DNA from 4 places in the Lactobacillus sp. WILCCON 0058 genome. Region 2 is predicted to be linked to each of the others. Evidence: predicted binding sites of a transcription regulator. Region 2 holds the regulator's gene; each other region holds the start of a gene.
The links. Region 2 encodes HrcA, which represses chaperone genes, less so after heat shock. Its sites were predicted from a motif close to TTAGCACTCNNNNNNNNNGAGTGCTAA; they were not measured.

Region 1 (7,874 bases), 300 kb from region 2:
CGACTTCAGCAAGTACCAGGAAGAAATCGCGGCAGGTCTGGCCGACAAGGACTTGCGCCTGGCTGAAGGGCAGGAAAACCTTCTGCATGCCAGTGCCATTGGCCGCCTGGCGGTAGATTCCCCGGTCCTTGATCCGGATCAGGCCGTGCCGAACTACTTGCGCCGGACGCAGGCTGAGTACGACTGGGCCAAGAAGACCGGCCAGGAATTTGAAGCAGACAGTGCATACGTAGAAGAAGTTTAGACTTATGGGACTATTCTTTAAAGCTGACCTGGTGCAGTTCGCCCCCCGGGCAATCAGCATCAGCGGCCATGAATACTGCTTAAAAAAAGCGGAGGCTGGCGAACTTGCCCGCCTCCTTTTGCTGGAAAAAGAAGTTTACGCCGGCCGCCTGCCCTGGGACGAGGAAGTTTTTGCTGAAGAGCTGCGCCGCCGGGATTCCCTCTACCTGCTTTTGCTTGAGGGTGAGTTTTTGGCCGGGGCCATCGGCTGCCGCTTCAGTTTATCTAAAGCCCACATTACCTTTTTGGCGGTGGTGCCCAAAGAGCAAGGGCAGGGGATCGGGAGCTACCTGGTGCAGACGGTTTTAGACCTGGCTAGGTCTGCCGACCTCAAGGCGGTTACTTTGGAAGTGCGGGTCGAAAACAGGAAGGCCCAGGAACTTTACCGCCGGCTTGGCTTTGAAGACAATTTTGTCCGCAAGAACTACTACAACAATGATGACCGTCCTGACAGCGACGGTTTGAACATGATCTGCCATCTAAGAAAGAAGAACTGACTGTGAAGGAAAAGAAAGACATTCGCATTTTAGCTTTTGAAAGCTCCTGTGACGAGACTTCGACTGCCGTGGTCAAGAACGGGTCAGAGATCGAAAGCTTGATTGTGGCCACCCAAATCAAGAGCCATGCCCGCTTCGGCGGGGTCGTGCCGGAAGTGGCCAGTCGCCACCATATCGAAGTGATTACCCAGATTACCCGGGAAGCCCTGGAAGAAGCCAAGGTCAGCTGGGAAGATTTGGACGCCATCGCCGTGACCCACGGCCCTGGCCTGGTCGGGGCACTTTTGATCGGGATCAACGCGGCCAAGGCGGCTTCCATGGCTACTGGCCTGCCGCTCATCGGGGTTGACCACATCATGGGCCACATTTCAGCTGCCCAGCTGGTTGAACCAATTGAGTACCCGGCCCTGGCCCTGCAGGTTTCCGGTGGCCACACTGAAATTGTTTTGCTGAAAGACCCGACCCACTTTGAAATCGTGGGCGACACCCGCGACGACGCGGCCGGGGAAGCTTATGACAAGATCGGCCGGGTCCTGGGGGTCAACTACCCGGCCGGCAAGACGATCGACCAGTGGGCTCACCAGGGCAAGGACACTTTTGGCTTCCCTAGAGCCATGATTGATGAAGACAATTACGACTTCTCTTTCTCAGGCCTGAAGAGTGCCTTTATCAATACCTGCCACCATGCTGATCAATTGGGGCAAGAATTGGATAAGTATGACCTGGCGGCCAGCTTCCAGGCGGCCGTGGTGGACGTTTTGGCTGAAAAGACCATGCGGGCCATCCGGCAGTACCAGCCGAAGACCTTCATCATGGGGGGCGGGGTTGCCGCCAACCTGGGCTTAAGAGAACGGATGAACAAGGAAATCGCCGCTTTGGAAAAGGCACCGAAGGTTGTCCTGCCGCCGCTTAAGCTCTGCGGGGACAACGCGGCCATGATCGGGGCTGCCGCTTACAACCAGTACCTGGCCGGCGACTTTGCCGACCTGACCTTGGACGCGGACCCGTCAATGGAACTGCCTTACGCCGAGGATTACAAGTAAAGAGCAAAATAAAATGCAGACAAAAAGCAAGTCCAGAAACGGACTTGCTTTTACTTTGTCTAAAATTAAAAATCTTCCAAGGCCAGGGAGGCATCTTCCCAGGCCTGGGTAACTTGGCTGATCTTTTCCTGGACAGCGGTCAAGTCTTCCTGCAGAGGCCCCAGCTTGCTGAAGTCGGCAGCGATAGCCGGGTCAGCCATGGCCTGCTGGATCTCTTGTTCCTTGGCCTCCAGCTTTTCCAGGTCTTTTTCCGCCTGGGCGACCTGCCGCTCCAGTTTCCGCTTTTCAGAGTCCCGCTTTTTCTGCTCCTGGTAGGAGAGCTTGTTTTCGCTGACTGCCTTGATGGTTGTCGTTTCTTCAGCAGCAGCTTCTTGGGCGGCGGCTTCTTCCTTGGCCTTTTCATTCAAGTAGTAAGTGTAGTTGCCTTCATAGATCTTGGCGTGGCCGTCTTTAGCGACGACGATCTTGTTGGCCAGTTCGTTGATGAAGTAGCGGTCGTGGGAAACGAAGAGGAGGGTGCCGTCGTAATCGTCCAAAGCTTTTTCCAAAACTTCCTTGGCGTCCAGGTCCAAGTGGTTGGTTGGTTCGTCCATCAAAAGGAAGTTGTTGTGCTCCATGGACAAGACGGTCAGGGTCAAGCGGGCTCTTTGCCCCCCGGACAGCTGGCTGACCTGCTTGTCGATATCTTTGGCCGTGAACAAAAAGCTGGCCAGGATCGACCGGATGTCTTTTTCGTTCATGTCCTTGTGCCGGTCCCAAATGGTGTCGATCACGGTCTTAGAGTAGTCCAAGCCCTGCAGTTCCTGGTCATAGTAGCCAATATCCAGGCTGGCCCCATACTTGATGGACCCGCTCTTAACCGGCAGCTGCTTCATGACGGTCTTTAAAAGGGTGGACTTGCCGATCCCGTTTTGCCCAATGATGGCCACCCGGTCGCCCTTGTTGATCTGGAAGGAGATGTCTTTAAGCATGGTCTTGTCTGGATAGCCAACGGCCAGGTCCTTCAAGATCAAGACTTCCTTGCCGGATGGCCGGGCGCTGTCAAACTTGATCCGGACTTTTGACTTGTGCTTTGGCGGGTCGACCAGTTCCATCTTCTCCAGGGCCTTGCGCCGGCTTTGGGCTTGCTTGGTGGTGGAGGCGCGGACGATGTTCTTTTGGATGAACTCTTCCTCGCGCTTGATTTCTTCCTGCTGCTTTTCATAAGCGGCTTCCTGCTGCTGGTCACGGAGTTCTCTTTGGGCTAAGTACTGGCTGTAGTTGCCCTTAAAGACAGTCAGCTGGCCATGCTGGAGTTCAAAAATCTGCGTGGCCAGGTGGTCTAAGAAGTACTGGTCGTGGGAAACCGTTAGGATGGCACCTGGATAGTTCTTAAGGAAGGCTTCCAGCCAGTCCAAAGTATCCAGGTCCAGGTAGTTGGTCGGTTCGTCCAAAAGCAGGAGCGGGGGCTTCTTCAAAAGCAGCTTGACGAAGCTGAGCCGGGTCTTTTCCCCGCCGGACAGGCTGGCAATCTGCTTATTCCAGGTCGCTTCCGGGAAGTTGAAGCCGTTGAGCATGCTCTTGATTTCGGCTTGATAAGTGTAGCCGCCGGCTTGTTCAAAATTGTACTGGGCCTGGTCCAGGCGGCGGAGCAGTTCTTCGTCTTCCGGGTGGTCGGCGATGGCATACTGCAGCTTCTCCAGCTGCTGGCCCTGGTCGATCAAGGGCTGGAAGACCGTCAGCATCTCTTCCCAGATCGACTTCTTTTCGTCAAAGTCGTGCTCCTGGGCGATGTAGCCGAGTTCGATCCCCTTGTTGACGGTAAATTCGCCCTGGCTGGCCTCCTGGCGGCCGGTCATGATCTTTAAAAGGGTCGTTTTCCCGGCCCCGTTTGGCCCGACCAGACCGATCCGGGCATTGTTTTCAATTGAAAAGTTAACCTTGCTGAATATAGGAGCAGCCCCAAAGCGTTGCTCCAAATTGTGTCCTTGTGCTATTATCATATTTTTTCACCTTGAAACATTGTACCATGCAAAGGCCCGGCTGACGGCTTTGGCAATGATTTTCAGCAGATTTTTCCTTTCTTTCCCAGCTTTAAAAAGAGCCAGGCTCCTTCAATTGATTTGTGAAAAAATTCGATGAAAAGGATTTTATGGCAAATATTGTGAAAATACGACTTGCCAAAGACTAGTAAAAGCGGGTATCATAATAGATGATTGATTACAGATTCACATTCACAAATAACTAATCAGACGGAGGCATCTTTTATGAACAACAAATTTAGAATTCCCAAGGCTACTGCCAAAAGATTGCCGCTATATTACCGCTACTTGCTTCTTTTGAATGATGAAGGCAAAGACAAGGTTTCTTCAACTGAACTGGCTGAAGCCGTCCAAGTCGACAGCGCTTCAATCCGCCGGGACTTTTCCTACTTCGGCGCCCTGGGCAAGCGGGGCTACGGCTATGACGTCAAGAACCTGCTCAGCTTCTTTAAGAAGATCCTCAACCAGGACACTTTGACCAACGTTGCCCTGGTCGGAGTCGGCAACCTGGGCCACGCTCTTTTGAACTACAACTTCAAGCGCAGCAACAATATCAGAATTTCCTGTGCCTTTGACATCAACCCGGAAATCACTGGCAAGATCACCCAAGGGGTGCCGGTCTACTCAATGGATGAAATGAAGCAGCAGATCGCTGACCAGCAGATCCGGATCGCCATCTTGACCGTTCCCCAGGCTACGGCCCAGAAGACGGCTGATGAAATGATTGAAGCCGGGATCAAGGGGATCATGAACTTTACCCCAATCCGCCTGTCCGCCCCAAATGGGGTCCGGATCCAAAACGTCGACCTGGCTACCGAATTGCAGACCTTGATCTACTTCCTCGACTCTGACGAAATGATCAAAAAGCAGCTGGAAGAGCGGAAGAAGGCCATGGACAACACGAATAAATAAGGAAAACAGCACTTTTTAGCACTCTCGCTTAAAAAGTGCTATTTTTCTCTTGCCTTTTTTGGAAAAAGGGATTATTATCATAGTTGTAAGTTAGCACTTGATCAAGATGAGTGCTAAAGAATTTCTAAAGACAATTAATTTCAGGAGGGAATAACGTGTTACAACCAATTGGAGATCGCGTGATCGTTGAAGTTAAAGAAGCTGAAGAACAAACCGTTGGTGGCATCGTACTTGCTTCCAACGCTAAGGAAAAGCCAACGCAAGGCAAGGTTGTTGCCGTAGGCGGCGGCCTGTACGCTGAAGATGGCAGCAAGCTTCCTATGACCGTCCAAGAGGGCGATGAAGTTTTATACGATAAGTATTCTGGCACCAAGGTCAAGTACGAAGGCAAGGAATACTTAGTCCTTCATGAAAAAGACATTTTGGCAATCGTTAAGTAATTTAAGGAGTGCAAATTAAAAAATGGCAAAAGACATTAAGTTTTCAGAAGACGCAAGACGTTCACTTTTAAACGGGGTTGACAAGCTGGCCAACACGGTCAAGACGACTTTGGGGCCTAAGGGCAGAAACGTCGTTTTGGAACAAAGCTACGGCAACCCGACGATTACCAACGACGGCGTGACGATCGCCAAGGCAATTGAACTGGAAGACCACTACGAAAACATGGGGGCCAAGCTGGTTGCTGAAGCTGCTTCAAAGACCAACGACATCGCCGGTGACGGTACGACCACTGCCACTGTTTTGACCCAAGCTATCGTGCAAGAAGGCATGAAGAACGTGGTTGCCGGTGCCAACCCAGTTGGCATCCGCCGCGGGATCGAAAAGGCTACCCAAGCAGCCGTTGACCAATTGCACAAGAACAGCCACGAAGTTTCCAGCCGGGACCAAATCGCCCAAGTTGCTTCAATTTCAAGTGCTTCAAAGGAAATCGGCGACTTGATCGCTGAAGCCATGGAAAAGGTCGGTAACGACGGCGTCATCACTATTGAAGACTCCCGCGGGATTGAAACTGAACTGAGCGTGGTTGAAGGGATGCAATTCGACCGCGGCTACCTGTCCCAATACATGGTAACTGACAACGACAAGATGGAAGCTGACTTGGATAACCCATACATCTTGATCACTGATAAGAAGATTTCCAACATCCAAGACATCTTGCCAATGCTGCAAGAAATCGTGCAACAAGGCCGCGCTCTCTTGATCATCGCTGACGACGTGACTGGCGAAGCTTTGCCAACTCTTGTTTTGAACAAGATCCGCGGTACCTTCAACGTTGTTGCCGTTAAGGCTCCTGGCTTTGGTGACCGCCGCAAGGAACAACTGGCTGACATCGCTGCTTTGACTGGCGGTACGGTTATTTCTGAAGACCTGGGCCTGGAACTCAAGGACACCCAGCTCAGCCAATTGGGTCAAGCCCGCCGGGTAACCATCACCAAGGACTCAACTACTATCGTTGACGGCTCTGGCGACAAGGAAGCCATCCAAGAACGGGTTGACACCATCAGAAAGCAAATCGAAGACACGACTTCAGACTTTGACAAGAAGAAGCTGCAAGAACGTCTGGCCAAGCTGGCTGGCGGCGTAGCCGTAATCCACGTCGGCGCTGCTACTGAAACTGAACTCAAGGAACGCCGCTACCGGGTAGAAGACGCCTTGAACGCTACCCGCGCAGCTGTTGACGAAGGCTACGTAGCTGGTGGTGGTACTGCCTTGGTCAACGTTGAAGAAGCCGTTAAGGCAACCAAGGGTGACACTGCTGATGAACAAACCGGGATCAACATCGTGGCCCGGGCCTTGACCGCTCCAGTTCGCCAAATCGCTGAAAACGCCGGTAAAGAAGGCTCAGTCATTGTTGACCACCTGCGCAAGGCTGACCCGGAAGTCGGCTACAACGCTGCTGAAGACAAGTATGTCAACATGATCGACGAAGGGATCATCGACCCAACCAAGGTGACCCGGTCAGCTCTGCAAAACGCCGCTTCAATCGCTGGTCTTTTGCTGACCACTGAAGCAGTTGTGGCAGAAATTCCTGAAGACAAGCCTGAAGCAGCCCCTGCTCAACCAGGCATGATGTAAAATACTGAAATTTAACACACACAAGAATTACTGTAAGAAGGGTCCAGCTCAAAGCTGGGCTCTTTTTGCGTGCAAGACAGGGCAAGCAGGCCGGTGAAATGCTGTATAATTGAAAGCATACGATAAGCGAGGGAGTTTTTATGCCAAGAAAAGCCACGACTCCAATGATGGAGCAATATTACCAAATTAAAGACCAGTACCCGGATGCCTTTCTCTTCTACCGGGTGGGGGACTTTTATGAACTGTATGAAGATGATGCCGTCAAGGGATCACAGATTTTGGAACTGACTTTGACCCACCGGTCAAACAAGTCGGAAAACCCGATTCCCATGGCCGGGGTTCCTCATATGGCGGTTGATTCTTACGTCAACACTTTAGTGGAAAAAGGCTACAAAGTGGCCATCTGTGAGCAATTGGAAGACCCGAAGAAGGCCAAGGGGATGGTCAAGCGGGGGATCATCCAGCTGGTTACCCCCGGTACTAAAATGGCCCAGGGGCCAGACGACAGCCAGGAAAGCAACTACTTGACCAGTGTCGTCGAAAAGGCTGGCGGCTACGGCCTGGCTTACAGCGACCTGTCGACCGGGGAGATTTTTGCCACCCACGTCAAGCACTACACGGAAGTGGTCAATGAACTCTTGTCTTTGCGAACCCGGGAAGTCGTTTTTGCTGGCAACCTTAGCGCCAGCGACCGGGACAGCTTGCAAAAGGCCAATATCACCGTGTCTGAACCGGCTGAGCTGGAGGGAGAGCACGCGGAAATTTCCTACGTCCAGCAGAAACTGACTGATTCTTTGGAAAAAGCTGCCGTCCGCCAGCTGGTTGTCTACCTGTTGGCCACGCAGAAGCGGAGCCTGGCCCACCTGCAGGTGGCGGAAAGCTTTGAAATCGGCCAGTATTTGCAGATGGCCAACACCGTCCAGCGGAATCTGGAACTGACCCAGTCAGCCACGACTGGCAAGAAGCAGGGGTCACTTTTCTGGGTTTTGGACAAGACCACCACGGCCATGGGGGGCCGGCTTTTAAAGCAGTGGCTGAGCCGG
Region 2 (7,874 bases):
CAGCCTGGCCAAATTGGTCATACTGCTGCCGCTTTTGCGGGTCATGAAGCACTTCGTAAGCTTCATTGACTTCCTTGTACTTTTCTTCTGCCCCTGCTTCGTGGTTCAAGTCCGGGTGATATTTCTTGGCCAACTTCCGGTAGGCCTTGCTGATTTCTGCGTCACTGGCATCCCGGCTCACGCCTAAGACGTCATAATAGTCACGGTTTGCTGCCATCTGTTTATTACTGCTCCTTTTACTAACAAAAGAAAAGAACTACATCAAGCAGTTCTTCTCCTTTTGTTTAATTATAGTCGCTTTACTTGTCTGGGTCTACCTTGGTGAAGTCGCCGTCAACAGTGTCGCCGCTTGCGCCATTTGAGCCATTGTCAGTTGGGCCTGCTTGACCGCCTTGGCCTTGCTGGTTTTGGGCGTTTTGCTGGTAGAGCTTGACAGCCAGGTCTTGGGCAACCTTGCTCAAAGCGTCCTTCTTTTCCTTCATTTCGTCCAGGTTGTTGTCCTTTTGAGCCTTCTTCAAGTCTTCCAGGGCATCCTTGACTGGTTGAACGTCGCTGTCTGCGAGCTTGCCGTCAACTTCCTTCAAAGTCTTTTCGGTTTGGAAGATCAAGCCGTCAACTTCGTTTCTGAGGTCGACTTCTTCCTTCTTCTTCGCGTCTTCGTCAGCGTGTTCTTCAGCTTCCTTCTTCATTCTCTCGATTTCTTCGTCTGACAGACCTGAAGCTGATTGGATGGTGATCTTTTGTTCCTTGCCAGTCCCCATGTCCTTGGCAGAAACATTAACGATACCGTTCTTGTCGATGTCGAAGGTAACTTGGATTTGTGGCACGCCACGTGGAGCAGCTGGAATGTCAGTCAGTTCGAAGCGGCCCAAAGTCTTGTTGTCAGCTGCCATTGGCCGTTCACCTTGCAGAACGTGGATGTCAACGGCTGGCTGGTTGTCAGCGGCAGTTGAGAAAATCTGGCTCTTGGAAGTTGGGATCGTGGTGTTTCTGTCGATCAGCTTGGTGAAGACCCCGCCCATGGTTTCAATACCCAGGGAAAGCGGAGTAACGTCAAGCAAAACGATGTCCTTAACGTCACCGGAGATAACCCCGCCTTGGATTGCGGCACCCAAAGCAACGGCTTCGTCTGGGTTGATTGAGTGGTCTGGTTCCTTGCCAGCCCACTTCTTTACGGCTTCTTGGACAGCTGGAATACGGGTTGAACCACCGTTCAAGATGACCTTGTCGATGTCGCCAACTGACAGGCCAGCGTCACGCAGGGCGTTGTCAAATGGGATCTTGGTTCTTTGCACTAAGTCATCAGTCAGTTCGTTGAACTTAGCCCGGGTAAGGTCTGCTTCCAGGTGCAGAGGACCTGCTTCACCAGCGGAGATGAATGGAAGAGAAATGTGGGTTGAAGATACGCCTGACAAGTCCTTCTTGGCCTTTTCAGCCGCGTCCTTCAAACGCTGCATTGCCATCTTGTCCTTGGACAGGTCAACGCCGTTTTCTTGCTTGAAGCCGTCAACCAGCCAGTCGATGATCTTGTTGTCGAAGTCGTCCCCACCCAGGTGAGTGTCACCGTTGGTTGACAGAACTTGGAAGACGCCATCGCCCAATTGCAAAACGGAAACGTCGAAAGTACCACCACCAAGGTCGTAAACCAAAACAGTTTCGTCGTCTTCATCCTTGTCCAAGCCGTAGGCCAAAGCTGAAGCAGTTGGTTCGTTGATGATCCGTTGCACGTTCAAGCCCGCGATCTTGCCGGCATCCTTGGTTGCTTGCCGTTGTGCGTCGTTGAAGTAGGCTGGAACAGTGATAACCGCGTCAGTTACAGGTTCACCAAGGTAGTCTTCTGAGAACTTCTTGATGTATTGCAAGATCATGGCTGAAATTTCCTGTGGGGTGTAAGCCTTGTCGCCAACCTTGACCTTGTAGTCACTTTCGCCCATGTGCCGCTTGATGGAAACAATAGTATTCGGGTTGGTGATGGCTTGCCGCTTGGCAACTTCACCGACTTGAATTTCGCCGTCCTTGAAGGCAACTACTGAAGGGGTAGTTCTGGCGCCTTCCGGGTTGGTAATAATCTTTGGTTCCTTGCCTTCCAAAACCGCAACTGCTGAGTTGGTGGTACCTAAGTCAATCCCAATAACTTTAGACATTGTCTTTTATCTCCTTTGTATTATTTTTGCTTGTTTATTGCTTTGTTAAAAAATTGCCTTACTGGGCAACCACAACCATGGCTGGCCGCAGGGTCCGGTCCTTGTAGACATAGCCCTTTTGCAGGACCTGGACGACATGGTCTTTTTGATCATCATTTTCAGCCGGTACGCTTTGGACCGCCTGGTGCAATGTCGGATCAAACTTTTCACCGTCAGCCTTGATTTCTTCAATGCCGTTATCCTTCAAGGCTCTGACCAGGCCTTCCAGGGTCATTTCGATCCCCTTCTTCAGCTGGCTGGAAGCCTCGTCGTCGGCCTTGACCTGGAGGGCTCTTTCCAAGTTGTCCACGCTGGCCAGGATATCCTTGCCCAAGCGCTGGGACTCATACTTGACCAGGTTGGCTCTTTCCTTGCTGTAGCGGCGCTGGGCATTTTGAATCTCAGCTTCGCTTCTTAAGTACTTGTCTTCCAGGTCCTTGTTCTTCTGGGTCAAAGCGGCAACTTCAGCCTTGAGCTGGTCCAGTTCTGAATCAGCTGCCTTGTCAGCCTTTTCCTTGTCGCCACTTACCTTTTTGTCTTCTTTTACGCCTGCCTTGTCAGCTTCAGCTGGCTTGGCTTGCTTTTCCTGGTCTTCTTGCGGCAAATCCTTCTCACTTGGAAATTCTTCTTTGCTCACGACAAACCTCCTTATTTAAATCTGCCATAGTAATCTAACAACTTGCGGGCCAGTTCCTGGCGGAAGTATTCCATCAAGCCAATCATTTCCGAGTAAGGCATATTTCTCGGCCCCAAGAGGGCGATCGTTCCCCGGCCATAGCGGCCGACGCTGTATTCAGCCGTCACCAGGCTGAAATCCTTCAGCAGGTCGTTTTGCAATTCCGTCCCTAAGCGGACATGAACTGGATAATGGCCGGGACTGTCACTCAGATCGATCAGTTCATCAGCTAAAGAGCTGGAATTGATCAGTTCATAAAGCGACTTGATGTCTTTTAAATCGCTGTTTTCTGTATTATTGAGCAGGTTCAGCTGACCGTCAACGTACAGCTGCTCACTTGCCGCGTCTTTAATGACGGCTTCCAGAAGCTCCAGAAATTCCGGAGCATTCTTGCCGACGATATTAGAGCTGGACAATTGCTCAAAGGTCTGCTTGTTGATTTCGCTTAAATTCTTGCCGACCAGCTGGTCGTTGATCAAGCGGACAGCTTGTTCAATTTCATCCCCTGAGATGTGCCGCGGCAAGGTGTAAAGCTGGTTCTTGACACTGCCATCGCTGGTTACCAGAATTGCCATGACCTGCCGGGGTGCCAGGGGCACGATTCTGAAGCCCGTAATGCTGACATTCTTGACTTCGGGGCCTTCAGCGAAGGCCGTGTAGTCAGTCAAGTCCGACAGGATCTTGGCAGCTTCCTTGACGATCTCGTCCACTTGGTTGAACGGCTGGTCAAACTGGTAGCCAATTTGATTGTAAATTTCTTCCGGCAGCTGCAGGGGCTGCACCAAATTGTCCAGGTAGTAGCGGTAACCCTCAGTCGATGGCACCCGGCCGCTGGAGGAGTGGGTCTTTTCAATCAAGCCATGCTCTTCCAGGACCGCCATCTCATTGCGGATAGTCGCGCTGGACACTTTAATCGGCAATTGATTCATGACTGTCTTTGAGCCGACCGGCTCATGCGTCTTGGTGAAGTCCTGAATAATTGTCTTGAGAATAAGTTCTTGACGTTCGGTCAACATAACATCGCCCTCACTTTTAGCACTCACATCTTTCATGTGCTAACATGGTATAGATTAACAAGAAATTAGCAGTTAGTCAAGGAGAATGCTAAAAAAATCCCGCAAAAAAACGGTCTCTTTTCAAAGACCGTTTTTTACTGTCCAATTAAGGAACTAAAATAGTTTTCACTGGCGACCTGGTCCAGCTTCAGCTGCTCGCTTAAAGCTTCCATGTCGGCAAACTTTTCTTCCCCGCGCAAGTACTTGTACCAGGCAATGGTGATCTGCTCGCCATAGATGTCCTGGTCAAAATCAAAGATGTTGGATTCGATGTAAATCTTCTTCTCATCATTGAAAGTGACATTGTAGCCGACGCTGGTCATCGACTGGTACCAGCTGTCCCCCACCTGGGTCATGGTCGCGTAGACGCCGATTTTCGGCAACACTTTTGGCCAGGCCAATTCCAGATTCGCGGTTGGAAAGCCTAGCTTGTGGCCGTTTCTGAAGCCGTGGACGACCTTGCCGCTAGTTAGATACGGGTGACCCAACAATTCTGTAGCCAAGCGGAGATTGCCGCTTTTAATAGCCTTACGGATTTCGGTTGAGCCAATTTTTTCCCCGGCAAAAATCTGCTTTGGCACCACCTTGATGTCAAAGCGGCCCTTGGCAAAAACCGGCAGATTTTCCATGTTGGCCACGTCCTTTGGGCCATAGCTGTAGTCAAAGCCGGCAACAACCGTGTCTGCCTTAAGGCCCATGATGATCTCATCAACGAAGGCCTGGGGAGCCAGGTGGCTGAATTCCGGAGTGAACTTGAGAATCACCAGGTAGTCGACCCCGATCTTGGACATTTCGTAGGCCTTTTCCTCCGGACTGTTCAAGTACTCAAAGTCCTTGACCCCGGCGTAGACCTCCTTGGGATGGCGGTCAAAGGTCAGCACCATCAATGGCAGATCCTTCTCATCTGCAATTATCCGGGCTTCCTTGATCAACTTCTGGTGGCCGATATGAACTCCGTCAAAAAAGCCCAGGGCCAGGACAACCTTGCCGGCCGTCAGTTCTTTCTTGAACGGATAGCTTAGATTTATTACTTTCAAACTTAATCCCTCAATTACTCATTACTTAAAAGCATTAGGTCCGGGCAGTAGAGACCTTGTCCCTTGGCCCGGTAAATCGCTTTAACCTTTTCATTATACCGCAAAGCGACCTTGCCTGCATCAAGAGGGAGTTTGATCCAGGCCCCGTTTTTCACCTGCTGCCATAAGGCATCGTCTAATTCAAATTGCGGGTAGTCAGCAAAAAAGCTGTCGATTGGCTGAATATAATCTTCAGCATGGTCCAAATTCTCCGCCAGTTCTTCCAAAGTGACCGCGTCCTGCAGTTTGTAGCCAGAACTGGCCGTCCGCCGCAATTTGGTCATCACTGCCGGCAAGCCCAATTTATCGCCCAGGTCGTTGACCAGGCTGCGGACATAGGTCCCCTTAGAACATTCAACTTCATAAGAAAAAGTCTGCCGGCCTTTTTCTGGGTCAAACTGGCTTGGCCGCGTCAAGTCATAGCGAAAAACCTGGACAGACCGCTTGGGCCGCTCAACCGGAATCCCTTCTCTGGCATATTCGTAGAGCCGCTTGCCATTGACTCTGACCGCGGAATAAATTGGCGGCTGCTGGACGATTTCCCCAGTCAAAGACTGCATGGCCTCTTTGATGGCCTGGTCACTGACCGGCTCAGTCAGGGCTTTCTCCGCCAAAACTTTCCCTTCCAGGTCATAAGAATCAGTTGCCAGGCCCAGCATGCCTTCACCAACATAAGCTTTTGGCCGCTCATGCATCAGCTCAATCAATTTTGTTGCCTGACCTAGAGCTACCGGCAAAACGCCGGTGACTTCCGGGTCCAGGGTTCCGGCATGGCCGATCTTCTTTTGCTTTAAGAGCCGGCGCAGCTTATAAACCACATCCCCGCTGGTCATGCCCGCTGCCTTGTCGATTACGATAATTCCGTTGAACATCTTTTTCTCCTCTTCTTTATACGCAAAAAAGCGCCCGAAGGCGCTTTTTGCTAGTTTTGGCGATCTTGTTCCTGCTTCTTCAAGTCAGCAAGCAAACGGTCGATCTTGCTGCCGTAGATCACGGACTGGTCCCGCTTGAAAATCAGTTCCGGAACCTTGTACATGGTCAAGCTCTGGCCGAGCAAGTGCCGCATGGTTCCTTTAGCCTTTTCCAAGCCGGCTTCCGCTTCTTTTTGCGCCTGTTCATCTTCAGTCAGCAGACTGTAGTAGACAGTCGCGTATGAAAAGTCATTGCTGCACTCCACGGCGGTAAAAGTCACGTCGCTGACCCGGGGATCGCGGATGTTCTTGCGGATGATCTTGGTCAGTTCCCGCAGGATTTCGCCTTCAACCCGTCCTTTTCTGTGCTTCATTTCAGCCTCCTGTTAACCTGGCTTAACTTCCTGCATTTCGTAGGCTTCCAGTTCATCGCCTTCCTTGATGTCGTTGAAGTTTTCAATGGTCAAACCACAGTCAAAGCCTGCCTTGACTTCCTTGACGTCATCCTTGAACCGGCGCAGTGAGGCAACCTTGCCGTCGTACTTGACCACGCCGTCTCTGATAACCCGGATGCCTGATTCTCTAGTAACGTAGCCGTTGTCGACAAAGGCACCAGCGATGGTCCCGATCTTGGATACCTTCCAGGTTTCGCGAACAGTCAGGTTACCGATAACCTTTTCTTCGTAAGTTGGTTCCAGCATCCCTTGCATAGCGGCCTTAACGTCATCGATAGCCTTGTAGATGATGCTGTAAAGGCGGATGTCGACGCCTTCTTGAGCAGCCTGGCTCTTGGCAGTTGCCGTTGGCCGGACGTTGAAGCCGATGATCAAGGCGTTTGAAGCGCTGGCCAGGGTAACGTCACTTTCATTGATGGCCCCGACGCCGGAGTGGATAATGTTGACCCGGACGCCTTCAACGTCGATCTTTTGGAAGGATTGGGCCAAGGCTTCAGCAGACCCTTGCACGTCAGCCTTCAAAACGATGTCGACAGACTTCATGCTTTCCCGCTTCATCGTGTCAAAGAGGTTGTCCAGAGTAACGTGCTGAACATTTTCACGCTGCTTTTGCAGAGACTGCTGGGCCCGGGCTTCACCAACCGCGCGGGCAGTCTTTTCATCATCAAAGACAACCAGCTTGTCGGCTGATTCCGGCACGTCATTCAAACCAGTAATTTCAACAGGCATTGATGGCGTAGCCTTCTTGACCTGGTGGCCCTTGTCGTTGGTCATGGTCCGGACACGGCCGAAGGTGTCACCGACAACGATTGGATCACCAATCCGCAGGGTACCCTGCTGAATCAAGACGTCGGCAACTGGACCCTTGCCCCGGGACAAACGAGCTTCGACAACCGTACCGATCGCCTTTTGCTTCGGGTCAGCCTTCAGTTCCAGCATGTCGGCTTCCAAGATGATGTTTTCCAAAAGTTCGTCAATCCCCATCCCGGTCTTAGCTGAGATGTTGACGAAGATGGTTGAACCACCATAGTTTTCTGGAATCAGTTCATACTGCATCAGCTGTTCAGTAACGTGGGCAGGGTTGGCACCTGGCCGGTCCATCTTGTTGATGGCCACAATAATTGGCACGCCCGCGCTCTTGGCGTGGTCGATGGCTTCGATGGTCTGCGGCATAACCCCGTCGTCAGCGGCAACGATCAAAACGACGATGTCGGTGATTTCCGCCCCGCGGGCCCGCATGCTTGAGAAGGCCGCGTGACCTGGGGTGTCCAGGAAGGTGATCAAACGGTCGTTGATCCGGACCTGGTAGGCACCGATGTTCTGGGTGATCCCGCCGGCTTCGTGTTCAGAAACCCGGGTGTGGCGCAGGCGGTCCAGCAAGGTGGTCTTACCGTGGTCGACGTGACCCATGATGGTTACGACTGGCGGACGGACAACCTGGTTTTCAGAGTTCTTGGACTCTTCCATTTCCTGGGCAAAAATGTTGTCGATGTCGGAAATGTCTTCGTGGACCTTTTC
Region 3 (7,874 bases), 1.1 Mb from region 2:
GAAGAGTATTAAAACTATTGAAGCAGAGATCTCCCAAACAGAAGAACAGCTCCGACGCCTCAAAGAGCGCTGCGATAAAGCGTCAGAGAAGCTTGATGCCCTCTATGAGCTCAAGAAGCACCGAGAGCAGGAGGAATTACTAAAAGCTATTGATAAAAGTACCAGAACCAAAGCTGAGATCCTCGCGTTTCTAGAAAGTCATGCATAAAAAGAAATACGGTTAGCAGAAAATCTGCCAACCGTATGGTTTGAGTTGTAAAATCCTGGGAAACTAGCATTTAGTAATTTCAATAATTCCGATATTTGGGTCTGGATCAGCAATTAATAATTTTGAGCCCAAATCTTTTAAAACAGTATAGTAATGAAGGAGCTCGTTATCTTTAATTACGTGCACAATTAGTGGATATGTGGTATTTCTAGAATGGAATAATGATAAATCTGCTTTAACAGCAGTAACATCTAAATATAGCTGTTCTGCTGCTTTTACCAAACCAAGTGCAGTGGTACCTTCAATATTTGTTTTGGCTAGATGTCGTAAATGGGCTAAAGTTACATCTGAATGGTAGCTTTTTAAAACCATTGCTAAACAAGCTATTCCACAATCAGTTTCTTCCAATTGAGATATATACGATTTATGATACTTAATAGAATTAAATAGGCTGATCATTTTGAAAAATATTTTCTAAGCATATGACTGTTTTTTCGTGAATAGTATTGAATATCACCGTTAGGGAAGGTGATTTTGTGCGACTGATAATCAATTTCAGCTTTTTTAGGATTAATTAAGCATGATTGACTGATTTGCAAGAGATAAGGTGCCGTTTCCGCAATTTTGCTGATACTACCGATAAACTGACTAATTCCGTTGGTATGAACAAGTTCTAATTTATGGGAGTTGCCAGTAGTTGAAATATAGTAAATATTATCTGCAGCAATTTTCTTTACTTCATATCCAGCTTTATAAGTAAAGAAGTTTGCAGATTCTGAGCTTGAGTTTTCAAAATAATTAATGGCTGATTTTAAGGTGTCTGAAATACGCGTAGTTAACTCTGCTACATTAGAGCTTTTTACTATATAATCGATAGGCCCCAATCGTCTTTGATAAGTGATGATAGAAAGGTCGGCATGACTTGTAACGAAAATAATCTGAGCTTTTGGATCGTTTTGCTTAATGTATTCTGCTAAGTCAAATCCGTTATCTTTACCAATATTTTTACCAAGCTCAACATCTAGGAAATAGATTCCACCGGTAGGTATTGTCTTCTGTAAAATATTGATAGCACTTTTGTATGTTGTCGCTTGCCCAAATACGTTAAAAGTTACCGAATCGTTATCAGATAATCGAAAAGCAGCGATTAATAGCATGTGCTTAAGCTGACCAATTGTATCTTGATTGTCATCACAAATAAATACTTGATACTTCATAGCTAGTCTATTACCTCATCTATTGGCAGGATGGTTAGATTGAAAATAAACCAAGTATCCTTGATATGATAGTCAATTATGACATTGTCGTATTTTTGAGAAAATTGCTTAACGTTTGCTAATCCGAGGCCAGGATGTTGCTTTTTAGTCGTGTATCCTTTTTCAGTTAACTGACTCAAAGTAATATCAGAATTAGGAATTCGATTTCTGATCATAAACTCAAAGTCGTCATGATCTTGATAATACATGGCTTCAATTCGTAAGTCTTGTTTCTGAAGGAAATTGGAGTTAAAATAACCCGTTTCTGCCTCAATTGCGTTGTCAAAAGTAATACCAATCACTCTCACCAAATCAAGTAAATCGATATTTTGGGGAATTTCATAAATTTCGGATTCACATCCAAAGCTATATAAAATTCCTAAACTGTACATTTGTGTCAGTTTGCTAAATACTATACTTTTAAGTTCTTTTATATGAATATGATTTAAGTCTTTGTACTTTCGTAATGCTTCTTCGTTAAAATGACTATTTGTATATTCACTTAATTTGTCAATAACGCCTTTGACATTGCCTTCTTGAGCGTCAATTTTTAAGCTATTAAGAATGTTTTGATAATCATGCTTAAACCTGCGAAGATCATCCTCGTTTTGATCTAGATAAGATGAGTATTCTTCTAGTTCCTGCTTTTCCTGGAGCAGTTCTTTTTGTTGAGTATGGGAAAGCAACTTCTTTTGTATTTCGACTAAAGAAATATACATGATCAAAATAAAAATCGATTGCAAAAACAATAAAGCTAAAGATACGATGATGACCTCGGTTGGTTTGGTATCGCTTAAAACATACGCGTTAAGAACCATCGAACTAATATATATATACGCCAAAACACCAATAAAAACTTTTTTATTGGTGCTAGTTAGGTTAGTAATGATTTTGGGAATAATTTTAAGGAGTAGTAGGTAACTAATAATAATAATCGCAATATTAGTAAAAAAATCTAAATTACTAGAGTCCAAAATGGGAAAGAGAAAAAGAATTAAGTTAGAAAGGATGATAGTAATGGAGTCAAAAATTCCTAGGAAAAGCGCAGCACCTAGAATTAGAAATTTATCTTTTGTGTTTCTTAAACCAAGTAGTGTGAAGAAAAGAATTTCTACAATTGTAATCGAAATATTGACGACTACATTAGACGGGATTAATACGGAGGCTATAAAGCAAAAAATATAAAAAGCAGTGACAAGAATTTTCTGGGATGACGTAAACTTGACCATAGATATTTTGGTAAAAATAGATAAATCTACAATCAAACTTAGTATAATATTGGCAAGTATGCTAAATAATTCAAATGTATTGTTCATTGATATTTACTCATTGCTTTCTAAAAGCTTTAACTAAACTCTTGTATAATTGGTGGCTTTTCTTATCAGTATTAAAGCCCCGTATGTTAATAAAGTTGGTAGTAATATAAGCAGAAAGCTGAGATTGTGTAGTACCGCCCTTAATTTTTTGAAGCTCTGTTTTATCTAATTTTTTCATAAAAAGATTCCTCACTCTAATAAAAAATAGCGTTACCTAGGTAGTTACCTAAATAATACTATTAATGATCAATTTATAGCATTGAAATTACAGAAACAATAATTAAAATAGCGCCAACTAGTGACAAGATGCCTGCTCCAATATATCCACTCCATAGAGCAAATCCCCACCATTGATCATTAGAATAATTGCTACTATTTGTTTTTAACTCAAGATACTTCTTAGTTTGTTTAAAAGCAAAAGCACCGCCTACAATAAGTAGCAAGCCAACTACTAACAGAATTACATATTCCATAACCGTGTTCTCCTATTTACAATAGAAAATCTATTTCACTATCTAATAACTCTTTATACTCTGGATTATCAATATTTTCAACAAGATTTTTGGCGCTAGAATACTCGCCAATGTTAATTAGTAATTTTATTAAAGCAGGTATTACTGAATCTTCGGTTCCCTGAGATTCTTCCTCTACCTTGTCAAGATTTGATTCATATTGTCTTAGACACTTGTTGACGAATTTTAAGGTAGACCTGTTTCTGGTTTCATTTAATATATTGCTTGCAGAGATAAATATTGCTAAAAAGTTCGCATCATAGGGAAATTTCTTCATAGCCGCCTTTGAGCATTCTATAGATTCGTTAAGTTTCCCATCTGACATCAGTAAAAGAGCGTATCTTGCCAAAAGATATTTTAGCCATTTGCTGCCTTGAATGTTGCTATCTGAAAAGTTATCTGCTTCGTTACTAAATATAAACTTTTTAAGATGCTTTATATAATATTTTTTAGATATAAATCCAAGCTCGATGTAGTCTTGAGAGATCATTGCAACCCAACGTGGATTATTGGGTTCTTGGTCTATCTGATGCAATAGTAGTTTTGAGTATCTTTTAGCCTTATTAAATCTTACGATTTCTTGAGGGCTGTTTCCCTTGTTTACTATGCAAAGATTGGAGTCAACGATATCTAATTTACCTTTTATGGTTATTAGCTCTTCATGTACGCAACCATGATACCTTATAAAGTCATCCTTTTTGAATAGAACCTTTTTCCTCACAAAGGAATTGCCATTGTATGATTTTATTTTTATAGTACAAACAGGTGCTGAACTAGTTTGATCTAGATAGTATAGAAAATCTTTTAATTCATGACTAGTACAGAGTGAATTATCGAACACTTCGTCAGAATCAATGATAAAAGTCCAGCCTGCTGGAATGAACTTTAAGCATTCGTTTCTCATATAAGCCTAGTTTTCTCGCCAAGGAACTTGATAAAGATGAGCTTTAGAGAAATTTTCTTTAACGACCTGAATAGTATTATCAGTAGATCCTGTGTCTACAACTACAATAGAGTCACAGTAATTGTCTATTGATCTTAGTGCCTCTAGAATGTTGTGCTCCTGATTTTTAGTCATTATTAAACCTGTTAAATGAAGATTGTATTCAGAATTGGTTTGATAGAACTCTGTATAATTGTTGGATTCAGGTCTCTTAAATTTGATCATATTATTATTAGTGGTGGTGCTTCCAGTTAATTGAACCTGGCTCTGCTAGTTCACCAATTAGTCCACTGATTCCGTTGGACCACTTTACCCAACTTGGTTGCTTTTTCTTACCGCCCTTGACTTGTTTTAATTCGTCTTCGGACATTATTTTTAGTAACTTTTCCATAGTTAAACCCTCCCGGTCACAAATTGAATTTGGATGATCTTCTGATCACAATTGTTATTATAATGCGATTAATTGAGAAGAAACCAAATTTGCCTAAGCGGTCAATTTTGATGCTTAAATGGCATCTTTTCACAATTTCACAAGTTTTATACTGAAATTTTTGGCAAAAAAAGAAGCCCTCGCGGGCTTCTCTAAGCACTCTGAGCTTATTCGATAGTAATCGTGTCTTCGTTTTCTTCTGGAGCGCTCTTTGGCAGGGTAACCGTCAAAACGCCCCCGTCAAGCTTGGCGCTGATGGCCTTCTTGTCAACGTTCGGCAGGCTGAAGCTTCTGGAAACTGACCCTTCGCTGCGCTCCTGGCGCAAGAGGTTCTTCTTCTTGTCGCTGTCATCCTTGAAAGTGCTGCGGTGGCCGGAAATCGTCAAAATCCCGTCAGTGTAGGAGAGGTGGATGTCATCCTTGCTCATCCCCGGCACGTCGACCTTGACGGTGTATTCGTGCTCATCTTCAGCAACGTCTGATTGCAAAATGTTTCTGAAAGCGTGGCTGTCCAAGAAGTCCTTGGAGTTGTCGAGCCAGCCGCCCATGTGATCGAACAAGTCGTTGTAACGGTTCATTAAATCATTAGTCATAATCTAAAACTTCCCTTCAACAAATTATTCTATTCAAGCTGCTTTTTACAAACAGAGGCAGGAAGAGAAGCGGTGGAGCCGCTTTCTTTCCCGACAACTATATTATAGTCCCTTTTTGGAAAAATGGAGCATTTAGCACTCAACTTTTTTGACTGCTAAATAAATTTTTTGGCAAAAAGATCTGGGCGGGCTATAATGATTTAAAAATAGAAGTGAAAGGCGACTGGCAAGCATGGTATATTATCAAAAAATGACCCCGGAGGGCTACAAGCAGATTGAAGACGAGATCGCGGCCTTGAAGGCTGACCGGCCCCGCCGGGTGCAGAACCTGAAGGAGGCCCGGGCCCTGGGCGACTTGTCCGAAAACACTGAATATTCAACCGCTAAAAGAGAACTCCGCCACCTGGACAGCCGGGTCCGCTACTTGAACAAGCAGCTCAAGTATGCCGAAATCATTGAGATCAAGAATGACGGCAAGGTCAACCTGGGAAAAAATGTCACCATCCGCTATGAAGACGATGGGGAAGAGGAAAGCTACAAGATCGTGGGCCGGATGGAAGAGGCTGTAGGCGATGGCAAGCTGCCCTTTGACAGTCCTTTGGGCCACGCCCTCATGCACCGCAAGGCTGGGGATGTGGTGACGGTTGAAGCGCCGATGGGAGACTACCAAGTCACCATCCTCAGTGTGGAAAATTAAAATGGAAAACCGTCTAGCTCTAAGCTAGACGGTTTTTGCGTGTTATTTTTTGTTGAGCTTGTAGAAGAAGTAGATAGAGTCAATAAAGAAAGCGATCCCAATAAGAGCTACTTCCCAAATGTCTTTAGCAAGAAAACCATATTTTTTCCACAACATAATGTCAGTTGTGGTAATGCCGGTTGCAAAACTAGCAATGAAGGCACAAAGGCTAGTAGCAATTTTACCTTCTAGAATTTCTTTCAGCTTTTTCATAGTACTTTCTTGTACACCCACTTTACAGATTGCAAATGTTTTCTAGCTGAATCCTTATAAGTGTAAGTCTTCCAAGCAGGTTAACAACGTAGATAGTATGAACTTTCCACTCTCAGTTATTTTTCTTACGGATTCGCTATTATATTTCTGAGTATCTAGATAGTAGTATTTTCTTCCAGCATGTCTAAAAGCAACTTTGCCATTTGCGTAGCTGAAGTTGATAAACGGGCTGAAAATACTGCTACTTTGAGAAGACGGTACCTGGCTATTGTTGATATCGATAGAGCAAACTTCATCGCCATCTAAATAGATGGTGTAGATCCCATCTGCATTGGTAATTTTGTAAGAGTGTTCCTCACCGTTGTATCTTACCTTGCCGCTCATTCTTGAAGGATCATCTGGCAAGATTTGCATTGTTTCTCCTGATTTTGTGGTTATGTTTTGCCATTTGTTGTCTGATGATCCCTGTGAAGAATTGTTAGTTGAACTAGTAACTTGCACACTGCTTGTTGTAGTAGATGCATTTACCACGGTTGGAATTGTTGCTTGCAAAAGAGTTGTAGCAGAAAGGCCAGTTGCTAGTCCAATTGCGATTAATTTGCTTAGTTTTTTCACTTTTTACCTCCGAAAAATTACATTTCCAACAAATATAGTATAGCACTTACATTGCGGAAAGGAAGCGCTCTTTTGGAAAGGATATTTTGGAAAAAGTAGGCAATCATCCCAGTGTGGATAACTAAAGTGGAAAACCCGTCTGGCTTAGAGCTAGACGGGTTTTGTGTGTTATTTTTTGTTGAGCTTGTAGAATTCTTCAATTGAAAAGCCAAAAGAGAAAATGGCGATTATGGCCAATTCAATGGTTGGATCATAATTGCTTGTGCTTCTATTCCAAAAGGCGATAGCCCCAACTGCAAAGCCAGCAAATAAAGAATCAGAAAACGCAATAATTCTCAAACTTCCCTTTCCAGTTAAAATATTCCACAATCTCTCTCTAAATTTATTAGTAGTCAACTTGACTTTTACCTTGTTTAACTTGTAGAGCTTGTATGTGCCATAGATACCATAGAACAAGAGGATAAGTCCGCAGATAATAGCTTCGGCTATGGAGCTGTTATGATAACCGCCCTTGAGCCCTAAGGCAACAGTCGCTGCCGCAAAACCAGCTATGAAGGTAGTAGAAAAGGTAAAGATACTTAGAGCGATTTTACCATTTAGTACATCCTTTACGGATTGAAAAAGATTTTTGCTTTTCATGATAAAAACATCTCTTCCAAATAATATTATTTACGCCTCTATGGTAGCACTTTCTTCAAGTAAAACAAGATAAAACATTTTTTGCCAAAATAAAGAACCCCGTCAAAGACGAGGCTCTTAGTAGATATTAATTTTTTACAGAGTCCATGGGTCTTGCAAAACGATGGTTTGTTCCCGGTCTGGGCCGACAGAAACAGTCACGACAGGGATGCCAGTGATTTCACTGATCCGCTTGACGAAGGCCTGGGCCTTTTCTGGCAGGTCTTCCCAGCTCTTGGCACCGGTGATGTCTTCTTCCCAGGCTGGCAGTTCTTCGTAAACTGGCTGGCAAGCTTCAACTTCCTTCAAGTTGGCTGGGTAGTAGTCGATTTGCTTGCCATTCAAGTCGTAGGCCACGCAGATCTTAATCTTGT
Region 4 (7,874 bases), 840 kb from region 2:
GGCTTTATCTTCAAGATCCAGGCCAACATGAACCCCCAGCACAGAGACCGGATTGCTTTTGTCCGGGTCTGCAGCGGGGAATTCAGCAAGGGTCTAGACGTAACCCTGGCCAGAACCGGCAAGCCGGTCCGCTTGAACAATGCCGTTGAATTTGAATCAAGTGCCCGGGTTCAGGTTTCTGAAGCCGTGGCCGGGGACATTGTTGGTTTGTACGACACCGGCAACTTCCAGATCGGGGACTCCATCTACGCTGGCAAGCGCAAGCTGGAATTCCCGCCGCTGCCGGAATTTACCCCGGAACTCTTCATGCGGGTTTCACCAAAGAACGTCATGAAGCAGAAGTCCTTCCACAAGGGGATGAACCAGCTGGTTCAAGAAGGCGCCGTCCAGCTCTACCGCAACTACCAGACCGACGACTACATTTTGGGGGCGGTCGGTCAGCTGCAGTTTGAAGTATTCCAGTACCGGATGAAGAATGAATACAACTCCGAAGTTGAAATGACTTCCATCGGCCACCGGGTAGCCCGCTGGATCAATCCTGACCAGCTGGACCCGAAGATGTCTTCCAGCCGGAACCTCTTGGTCAAGGACCGCTTCGGCAATCCACTCTTCCTCTTTGAAAATGCTTTTGCTGAACGCTGGTTCCACGACAAGTACCCGGATGTGGAACTGACGGAAAAGCTGTAATGCAAAGAAGCAAGTAAACAAGAAAAACGATGCCGCGAGGCATCGTTTTTTTAGTGCATGATTGGTTTTGACTGACTAGCATTCAGTCATTTCTGTTTTGCTTTTTGGCAAAAAGTAGTAAACGAGGTCAATGACGGACTGGGCAAACATTACCCCGGCCATCCAGTACATGGCCATCATCATCTTATCCGTAAAGGTGTAGAAGACGACGATCCCGTACAGCAAGACCCACAAAATCTTCAAGTAAAGGTTGTTGTTCATCATAATTCTTTTCCTCCAATTACTTCTTAGTGATGGCTGGCCCCGCGGGTCGCGTCGTGGTGGCTGGCGCCTGATGAAGCGTCGTGGCCGTGGCCGGCTCTTGAAGCGGCAGTAACGGCTTCAACCAAGCGGCGGCTGGTTTCGGCTTCAGCCGCGTGGAAGCAGGCACCCATGTCCATGTCTTCAACGTCCATCCCTGGCATGAAGACTTCACCTGGTTCAACGCCCATTTCTTCAGCAAAGGCGTTGGTGATGGTTTCCATGTCCATCAGCTTGTAGGTCTTGTCCGGGTCCTTCGGGTCAACGATTTGGATCTGGGCCATCATGCCGGCATCTTCGTGTTCGATGATGTGGCAGTGGTACATGAAGACCCCGGCATTTTGGAAGTAGACCTTCAAGCGGACAGTTTCGCCTGGGCCGACTTCAATAGTGTCCTTGTAGACATTGATTTCGTTTGGGTTTGGCTTTTGCCCGTTACGGGAAACGACCAGGAAGTGGGCACCGTGGATGTGGAAGGGGTGCAGCATCCCCGAAGCAGAGTTGTTGGTGTTGGTTACGTCCCAGTATTCAACTGAGTTCAAGGTCTGCTTCATGTCGATTCTTTCCATGGAGAAGCGGAGGCCGTTGATCTTGTCGTGATCGTCCATGGTCACGTGGCGGACTGGTGCTTCGCTATTTACGGCCGGGTCATCTGGAGTAAAGATGTTGAATGGCAGCTCCCGGTCGTCTTTTTCAAAGGCGTGGATGCGGAATTCAACCAGCTTGAAGTCGTCAGTGTAGAGGCTGACAACGTCGCCTTCCTTGTAGCCGGCAAAGTCAACGATGACCTGCTGTCTTTCCCCTGGCCCGATCAAAAGCTTCTTGACGTCGATCGGGTGTCTGAGGAAGGAGTCGTCCCCGCCGATTTGGGTCATGGTCAGGTCGTTTTCAAAGTGCAGGCGCCATTCCCGGCGGTCAGACCCGCCCAAGAAGAGCAGGCGGACCTTTTGGGTGGTTACGTCAACGTAAGGACGAACCACGCCGTTGATCAAAGGAACTTCACCAAAGACGCCCATTGGGTCGTAGTCGGCCCGGTAGTCAAGCTGGTTGTCGTGGAAGGTCCGGTCCTGCAGGATAATTGGGAATTCATCGACCCCGTAGTTCTTTGGAATCGGCAGGCGGGCTTCATTGTCATCAGTAACCACGACCCCCATGGCCAGGCCCATCCAGACCTGCATGGCCGTTGACGGACATGGGTGGGCGTGCAGCCAGGTCAAAGCGGCAGGCTGTTTGACCGTAAATTCGATATCTTTTTCTTCACCAGGGTAAACTGGGGCGTGGCAGCCGCCGTCAGTAATTGGTCCCGGAACTTCCATGCCGTGCCAGTGGAATGAAGTGAGGACAGGCAGGCTGTTTTTGAGGCGCACGTGGACTCTTTGCCCGGTCTTGACTACCAGGGTCTGGCCTAAAAGGGGAGCGTTGTAGCCCCAGGTCTTGGTCTTCTTGCCTGGCAGGATCTGGCTTTCACCTTCCTGAGCTTCGATGGTGTAGTAGATGTCATTGCCATCAACCTTGTCCGGCGCTAAAAGCGGGGGAACGGCCAAAGGCTGGGCCTCAACGCCTGCTGGAATCGTCAGCGGCTTGTAGCCCATGTGGCTCTTGTCAAAGTCTTTTTCAGCATAAAAGTAATCCGGATAAACTGTCATGTTTAGTACCTCCTTGTTTTTACCAAATCAACAGTTTAAAATTGCTGCTTTTTACACATTCACTTTCTTTTCTAAAAGCGCTTTCCAGTGCTCAAAGCAAATTGTAGAACTATTTCTTAATAAAAAAATTGACATAGATCAATTCTGGCGGATTTTTTGAAAAAAAGGCTATTTTTCGCAAGTAAATCTGCAATTTTGCTAAAAAACGGGTATTTTTTGAATTTTTCGCAGAAAAGAAAAAAGGAAGATAAAAGAAATAGGGAGCTAAAGAAGAAAAGGAAAAAGGCGACAAAGTGAAAGAGAGTAAAAAAGAGCCCATCAGGGCTCTTTTGCAGGGATTACTTGTCAACGTGGATTTCAACCACCCGGCGGTGCTTGTCAACTGTAAGCTGGTAGCTGGTCCGGTCGGGAATCAGCCGCTTGGCCACGAATTCGAGTTCTTCTTCGCGGATCTTGCGGTGGTGGTTTTCTAATACAATCCCGATGGCGATTGGGCTTTCGGTATAAACTACGGTAGTGTTGCCTAAGGAGTAAACTTTAACGTAGTTCACGCTCGTAGTATTTAGCTGACTGTGAACTAATTCGGCATAGCTATTAGTAACATCAATTAAGTGCATAAAACTTCACCCGTTTCTATTTGTCTCTGATATTCCCCTCACTTTCATTATAACGCATTCAAGAAAAAAACAAGGATCCTTTTTGGAGAATCCTTGTTTTTTCTGTTCAGAGATAGTTATTTTTCTTCACTTGCTTCAGCTGCCGGCAGGGCAGGGACTTCTTCAGAGATTGCGATTTCCCCATCCTTTAAGTCGGCGACTAATTGCTTGGCTTCAGTGTGGTCCAGCTTGTAGTCGGCCACCTTGTCTTCGATTTCTTCCTGGATTACCCGGCGAAGCGGACGAGCGCCCATTTCCGGATCGTAGCCTTCTTCAACCAGCTTATCCTTGGCCGCGTCAGTAACCGTAATGTGCAGGCCCTGGTCGCTGACCATGGCGTTGGTCTTGTCCAAAAGGAGGTTGACGATCTGCAGGAGGTTGCCCTTGGTCAATGGGTGGAACTGGATGATGTCGTCAAAACGGTTCAGGAATTCCGGCTTGAAGTACTGGCTCATCACCTTGCGGGTTTCTTCAGCTTCGTTCTTGTTGTTTTCCGCTGCGAAGCCCACGCTGGCCGTCTTGATCCCCTGGCCGGCGTTTGAGGTCATGATGATGATCGTGTCCTTGAAGGAGACAGTCCGCCCTTGTGAGTCAGTCAAACGGCCGTCGTCAAGAATCTGCAAGAAGAGGTTCAAAACATCTGGGTGGGCCTTTTCAACTTCGTCCAAAAGGATCAGGCTGTAAGGGTTGTGGCGGACCCGTTCAGTCAATTGCCCGGCTTCTTCATAGCCGACATAACCCGGAGCTGACCCGATCAGCTTGGAAACAGAGTACTGCTCCATGAATTCGGACATGTCGAAGCGGATCATGGCGTCTTCGCTGCCGAACATCTTCAAGGCCAGCTGCTTAGCCAGCTCGGTCTTGCCGACCCCGGTCGGGCCGACGAAGAGGAAGGAGCCGATTGGCCGGCCGGACTTGTTGAAGCCGATCCGGTTTCTTCTGATGGCCCGGGCCACCTTGTCAACGGCTTCGTCCTGGCCGATAACCTTGGCCTTGAGGTCGCTGGCCAGGTTGGCCAGCTGGTTTTCTTCTTGGGCCTGGATGTCGCCGACCGGGATGTTGGTCTTTTCTTCGACGATCTTGTCCATGACCTTGGCCGTGATGGTTGGGGTCTTGTCCGGGTCGACGTTCTGGTCCTTCAGCTTTTCGTATTTTTCGATCTGGTCGCGGTAGTAGGCAGCCTTTTCGTAGTCTTCATTCTTCAAGGCGTCCTGCTTGAGCTTCTCAGCCGCGTCGATTCTTTCCTGGATCTTTTCCTTATCGATGTAAGGAATGGTCAGGTTCATTCTTGACCCGGCTTCGTCCAGAAGGTCGATGGCCTTGTCTGGCAGGAAGCGGTCCTGGATGTAGCGGGCAGACAGCTTGACGGCAGCTTCGATGGCATCGTCAGTGTATTTGACGTGGTGGTAGTCCTCGTAGCGCTTTTGGATCCCCTTGAGGATCTTGATGGTTTCGTCGATGCTTGGTTCCTTGACTTCAACTGGCTGGAAACGCCGGGCCAGGGCGGAGTCCTTTTCGATTTCCCGGAATTCCTTGATGGTCGTGGCCCCGACTAATTGCAGCTCGCCTCTGGCCAGAGCCGGCTTGATGATGTTGCCGGCATCCATGCCGCCTTCAGAATTGCCGGCGCCGACGATTTCGTGGATTTCGTCGATAAAGAGGATGATGTCTGGCTGGCTCTGCAGCTCTTTGACCAGCTGCTGCATTCTTTGTTCAAACTGGCCCCGGATCCCGGTCCCTTGCACCATGGAAACCATGTTGAGGGAGATGATCCGCTTGTTTTGCAATTTAGCTGGAACGGACCCGTCCACGATGTCTTGGGCCAGGCCTTCTACAACCGCGGTCTTGCCGACCCCGGCTTCCCCGATCAGAACCGGGTTGTTCTTGGTCCGCCGGTTGAGGATTTCGATCACCCGGGCGATTTCCCGGTCCCGGCCGATAACCGGGTCGATCTTGCCCTTCTTGGCCAAAGCGGTCAAGTCGGTCCCGAACTGGTCAAGCAGGGACTGGCCGCCGCCATTGCCGCCCCGGCCCGGGTTTTGCCCGGATGGATTTTGGTTGTTGTCACGGTTTGCGCCATTTGGCCGCCCGTTCAAAGCATTGAAGAGGTCGTCAAAGTCGCCGAAAAAGTTGTCATTGTTCATTTGATTGCCTTGTTGATTCCTTAATTCTTGGTAGCATTGCTGACATAAGTCGATTTCTTTGTTTTGGCCGTTAATCTTCGTGTAAAGATGTATCGAGGCCTGCCGTTGGTGGCAGTTTTGACACAACATGTTAAAATACCGCCTTTCATCAAAGTTCTGCCTAAATTATAGGGCTTAGCACTCTGATTAGTCAAGTGCTAAGCCTTGGGAAGAACATAGCTTGCCTTTGAGTCTTCTTCCTTTAATTTTGACAAAAAAATGCGCTAAAATAATGGACAAGGGGGGTGTAACATTAATATGGACTATACTGATATTTTGGAGCAATTGGTCTCAGGCGACTTGCTTGAGTACCAGATCGACCCGCAGAAGGACCCGGAAGATGCTTTTGCCTTCCAGCAAAGCCTGCGCAATTACGGGAAAAACAAGAAAATTACCGGCCGGGCTGGTCGCGGCGGGGTTATTACCTATACTTCGATCGAGAATAAGCCCAAGTATTAATGAAAACATTTACAAATTAAGTTGTAATGACCTCGAAAACATGTTATTCTTTAAGGGAAACGGTACTTTGGTACCCAATTCTTGATTTTTAAAGGAGATAATTTACGATGGAAAAGAAAGAATTTCACATTATCGCTGAAACTGGTATTCACGCTCGTCCAGCTACCTTGTTGGTACAAGCTGCTTCAAAGTTTGGTTCAGACATCAACCTTGAATACAACGGCAAGTCAGTTAACCTTAAGTCAATCATGGGCGTAATGTCATTGGGTGTTGGCCAAGGTGCAGACGTTACTATCAGCGCTGAAGGCGACGACGAAAAGGAAGCTATCGCAGCTGTTGCTGAAACTATGTCAAAAGAAGGTTTGGCTGAATAATGACTGAAACTTTGAAGGGTATCGCAGCCAGTGACGGCGTTGCTGTTGCTCCAGCCTACCTCCTGGTCGAACCGGACCTTTCTTTTGAAAAGAAGTCCGTTGCCGACGCGGAAGCTGAAGTAGCCCGCTTTGACAAGGCAGTTGCCGAATCACAAGCTGAATTGGAAAACATCCGCAGGGTTGCAGCTGAAAGCTTGGGTGAAGAAGAAGCGCAAGTCTTTGACGCCCACTTGATGTTCCTGTCAGACCCTGAATTCACTGGCCAGATCAGCGCCAAGATCAAGAGCGACGCTGTCAACAGTGAAGCAGCTTTGGACGAAGTTGCCCAAAACTTCATCACTATCTTCCAAAGCATGACTGACAATGCCTACATGCAAGAACGTGCCGCTGACGTCCGCGACGTTTCAAAGCGGATCATGGCGCACTTGCTGGGCAAGGAATTGCCTAACTTGGCAAGCATCGACCACGAAGTAGTTCTGGTTGCTGAAGACTTGACTCCAAGTGACACGGCACAATTGAACAAGAAGTACGTTAAGGGCTTCGTAACTGACCTGGGCGGCCGGACTGCTCACTCAGCCATCATGGCCCGGTCTTTGGAAATCCCAGCTGTTGTCGGGACTGAAAAGATCACCACTTCTGTAGAAAACGGCCAAATGCTGATCGCTGACGGTTTGGATGGTGTTGCCATCGTTGAACCAAGCGAAGAACAAGTGGCTGACTACCGCAAGAAGGGCGACGACTTCGCCAAGCAAAAGGCTGAATGGCGGAAGCTGAAGGACGAACCATCAGTAACTGCTGACGGCAAGCACTTCACTATTGCTGCCAACATCGGTACTCCAGACGACCTGGCCGGCGTTCTGGAAAACGGTGCTGAAGCAGTCGGCCTGTTCAGAACTGAATTCTTGTACATGAACTCAAACGACTTCCCAACTGAAGAAGACCAGTTTGAAGCTTACAAGAAGGTTCTGGAAGGCATGAACGGCAAGCAGGTTATCATCAGAACCATGGACATCGGTGGCGACAAGCACCTGTCATACTGGGACCTGCCAGAAGAAATGAACCCATTCCTGGGTATCCGTGCCGTTCGTCTGTCCTTGAAGAACAAGGAAATCTTCCGGACCCAGCTGCGGGCCTTACTGAGAGCATCAGCTTACGGCAAGCTGGGGATCATGTTCCCAATGATCGGTACTTTGGACGAACTTCACCAAGCCAAGGCTGTTTTGGCTGAAGAAAAGGACAAGCTGGTCAAGGAAGGCGTCAAGGTTGGCGACGACCTGCAAGTCGGCATGATGATCGAAGTTCCAGCAGCTGCTGTTTTGGCAGACCAATTTGCCAAGGAAGTCGACTTCTTCTCAATCGGGACCAACGACTTGATCCAGTACACTATGGCTGCTGACCGGGGCAACGAAAACGTTTCTTACCTCTACCAACCATACAACCCGTCAGTTCTCCGTCTCATCAAGCACACGATCGACTCAGCTCACGAAGCTGGCATCTGGTGCGGGATGTGTGGTGAAGCAGCTGGTGACTCAACTATGTTCCCAATCCTGCTTTCCATGGGTCTGGACG

Region 1: the regulator HrcA is predicted to act here: its motif matches at 4,846-4,872, upstream of groES (co-chaperone GroES).
Region 3: the regulator HrcA is predicted to act here: its motif matches at 5,391-5,417, upstream of ACYVUU_RS01455 (Hsp20/alpha crystallin family protein).
Region 4: the regulator HrcA is predicted to act here: its motif matches at 5,608-5,634, upstream of ACYVUU_RS02950 (ATP-dependent Clp protease ATP-binding subunit).

What each region holds. Positions count from the first base shown of each region.
Region 1 is NZ_JBUBHM010000001.1:1,734,184-1,742,057, reverse strand. Features, by position in the region: gene tsaB (tRNA (adenosine(37)-N6)-threonylcarbamoyltransferase complex dimerization subunit type 1 TsaB) at 1-244, shown strand, start outside; gene rimI (ribosomal protein S18-alanine N-acetyltransferase) at 249-779, shown strand; gene tsaD (tRNA (adenosine(37)-N6)-threonylcarbamoyltransferase complex transferase subunit TsaD) at 782-1,822, shown strand; gene ACYVUU_RS07990 (ABC-F family ATP-binding cassette domain-containing protein) at 1,888-3,804, opposite strand; gene ACYVUU_RS07985 (redox-sensing transcriptional repressor Rex) at 4,069-4,755, shown strand; gene groES (co-chaperone GroES) at 4,911-5,195, shown strand; gene groL (chaperonin GroEL) at 5,218-6,831, shown strand; gene mutS (DNA mismatch repair protein MutS) at 6,972-7,874, shown strand, end outside.
Region 2 is NZ_JBUBHM010000001.1:1,436,290-1,444,163, forward strand. Features, by position in the region: gene dnaJ (molecular chaperone DnaJ) at 1-217, opposite strand, end outside; gene dnaK (molecular chaperone DnaK) at 300-2,144, opposite strand; gene grpE (nucleotide exchange factor GrpE) at 2,203-2,820, opposite strand; gene hrcA (heat-inducible transcriptional repressor HrcA) at 2,832-3,875, opposite strand; gene ribF (riboflavin biosynthesis protein RibF) at 4,010-4,951, opposite strand; gene truB (tRNA pseudouridine(55) synthase TruB) at 4,966-5,862, opposite strand; gene ACYVUU_RS06675 (ribosome-binding factor A) at 5,913-6,275, opposite strand; gene infB (translation initiation factor IF-2) at 6,288-7,874, opposite strand, start outside.
Region 3 is NZ_JBUBHM010000001.1:301,828-309,701, forward strand. Features, by position in the region: gene ACYVUU_RS01405 (IS1634 family transposase) at 1-12, shown strand, start outside; gene ACYVUU_RS01410 (hypothetical protein) at 1-208, shown strand, start outside; gene ACYVUU_RS01415 (cysteine peptidase family C39 domain-containing protein) at 272-667, opposite strand; gene ACYVUU_RS01420 (LytR/AlgR family response regulator transcription factor) at 664-1,425, opposite strand; gene ACYVUU_RS01425 (GHKL domain-containing protein) at 1,428-2,780, opposite strand; gene ACYVUU_RS01430 (bacteriocin) at 2,791-2,958, opposite strand; gene ACYVUU_RS01435 (hypothetical protein) at 3,032-3,253, opposite strand; gene ACYVUU_RS01440 (glycosyltransferase family protein) at 3,270-4,196, opposite strand; gene ACYVUU_RS01445 (glycosyltransferase) at 4,203-4,460, opposite strand; gene ACYVUU_RS01450 (bacteriocin) at 4,468-4,626, opposite strand; gene ACYVUU_RS01455 (Hsp20/alpha crystallin family protein) at 4,833-5,258, opposite strand; gene greA (transcription elongation factor GreA) at 5,491-5,955, shown strand; gene ACYVUU_RS01465 (hypothetical protein) at 5,998-6,207, opposite strand; gene ACYVUU_RS01470 (hypothetical protein) at 6,262-6,822, opposite strand; gene ACYVUU_RS01475 (hypothetical protein) at 6,991-7,461, opposite strand; gene ACYVUU_RS01480 (adenylosuccinate synthase) at 7,597-7,874, opposite strand, start outside.
Region 4 is NZ_JBUBHM010000001.1:597,202-605,075, forward strand. Features, by position in the region: gene ACYVUU_RS02930 (peptide chain release factor 3) at 1-687, shown strand, start outside; gene ACYVUU_RS02935 (hypothetical protein) at 763-951, opposite strand; gene ACYVUU_RS02940 (multicopper oxidase family protein) at 975-2,633, opposite strand; gene ACYVUU_RS02945 (DUF1827 family protein) at 2,972-3,250, opposite strand; gene ACYVUU_RS02950 (ATP-dependent Clp protease ATP-binding subunit) at 3,367-5,562, opposite strand; gene ACYVUU_RS02955 (hypothetical protein) at 5,731-5,931, shown strand; gene ACYVUU_RS02960 (phosphocarrier protein HPr) at 6,039-6,305, shown strand; gene ptsP (phosphoenolpyruvate--protein phosphotransferase) at 6,305-7,874, shown strand, end outside.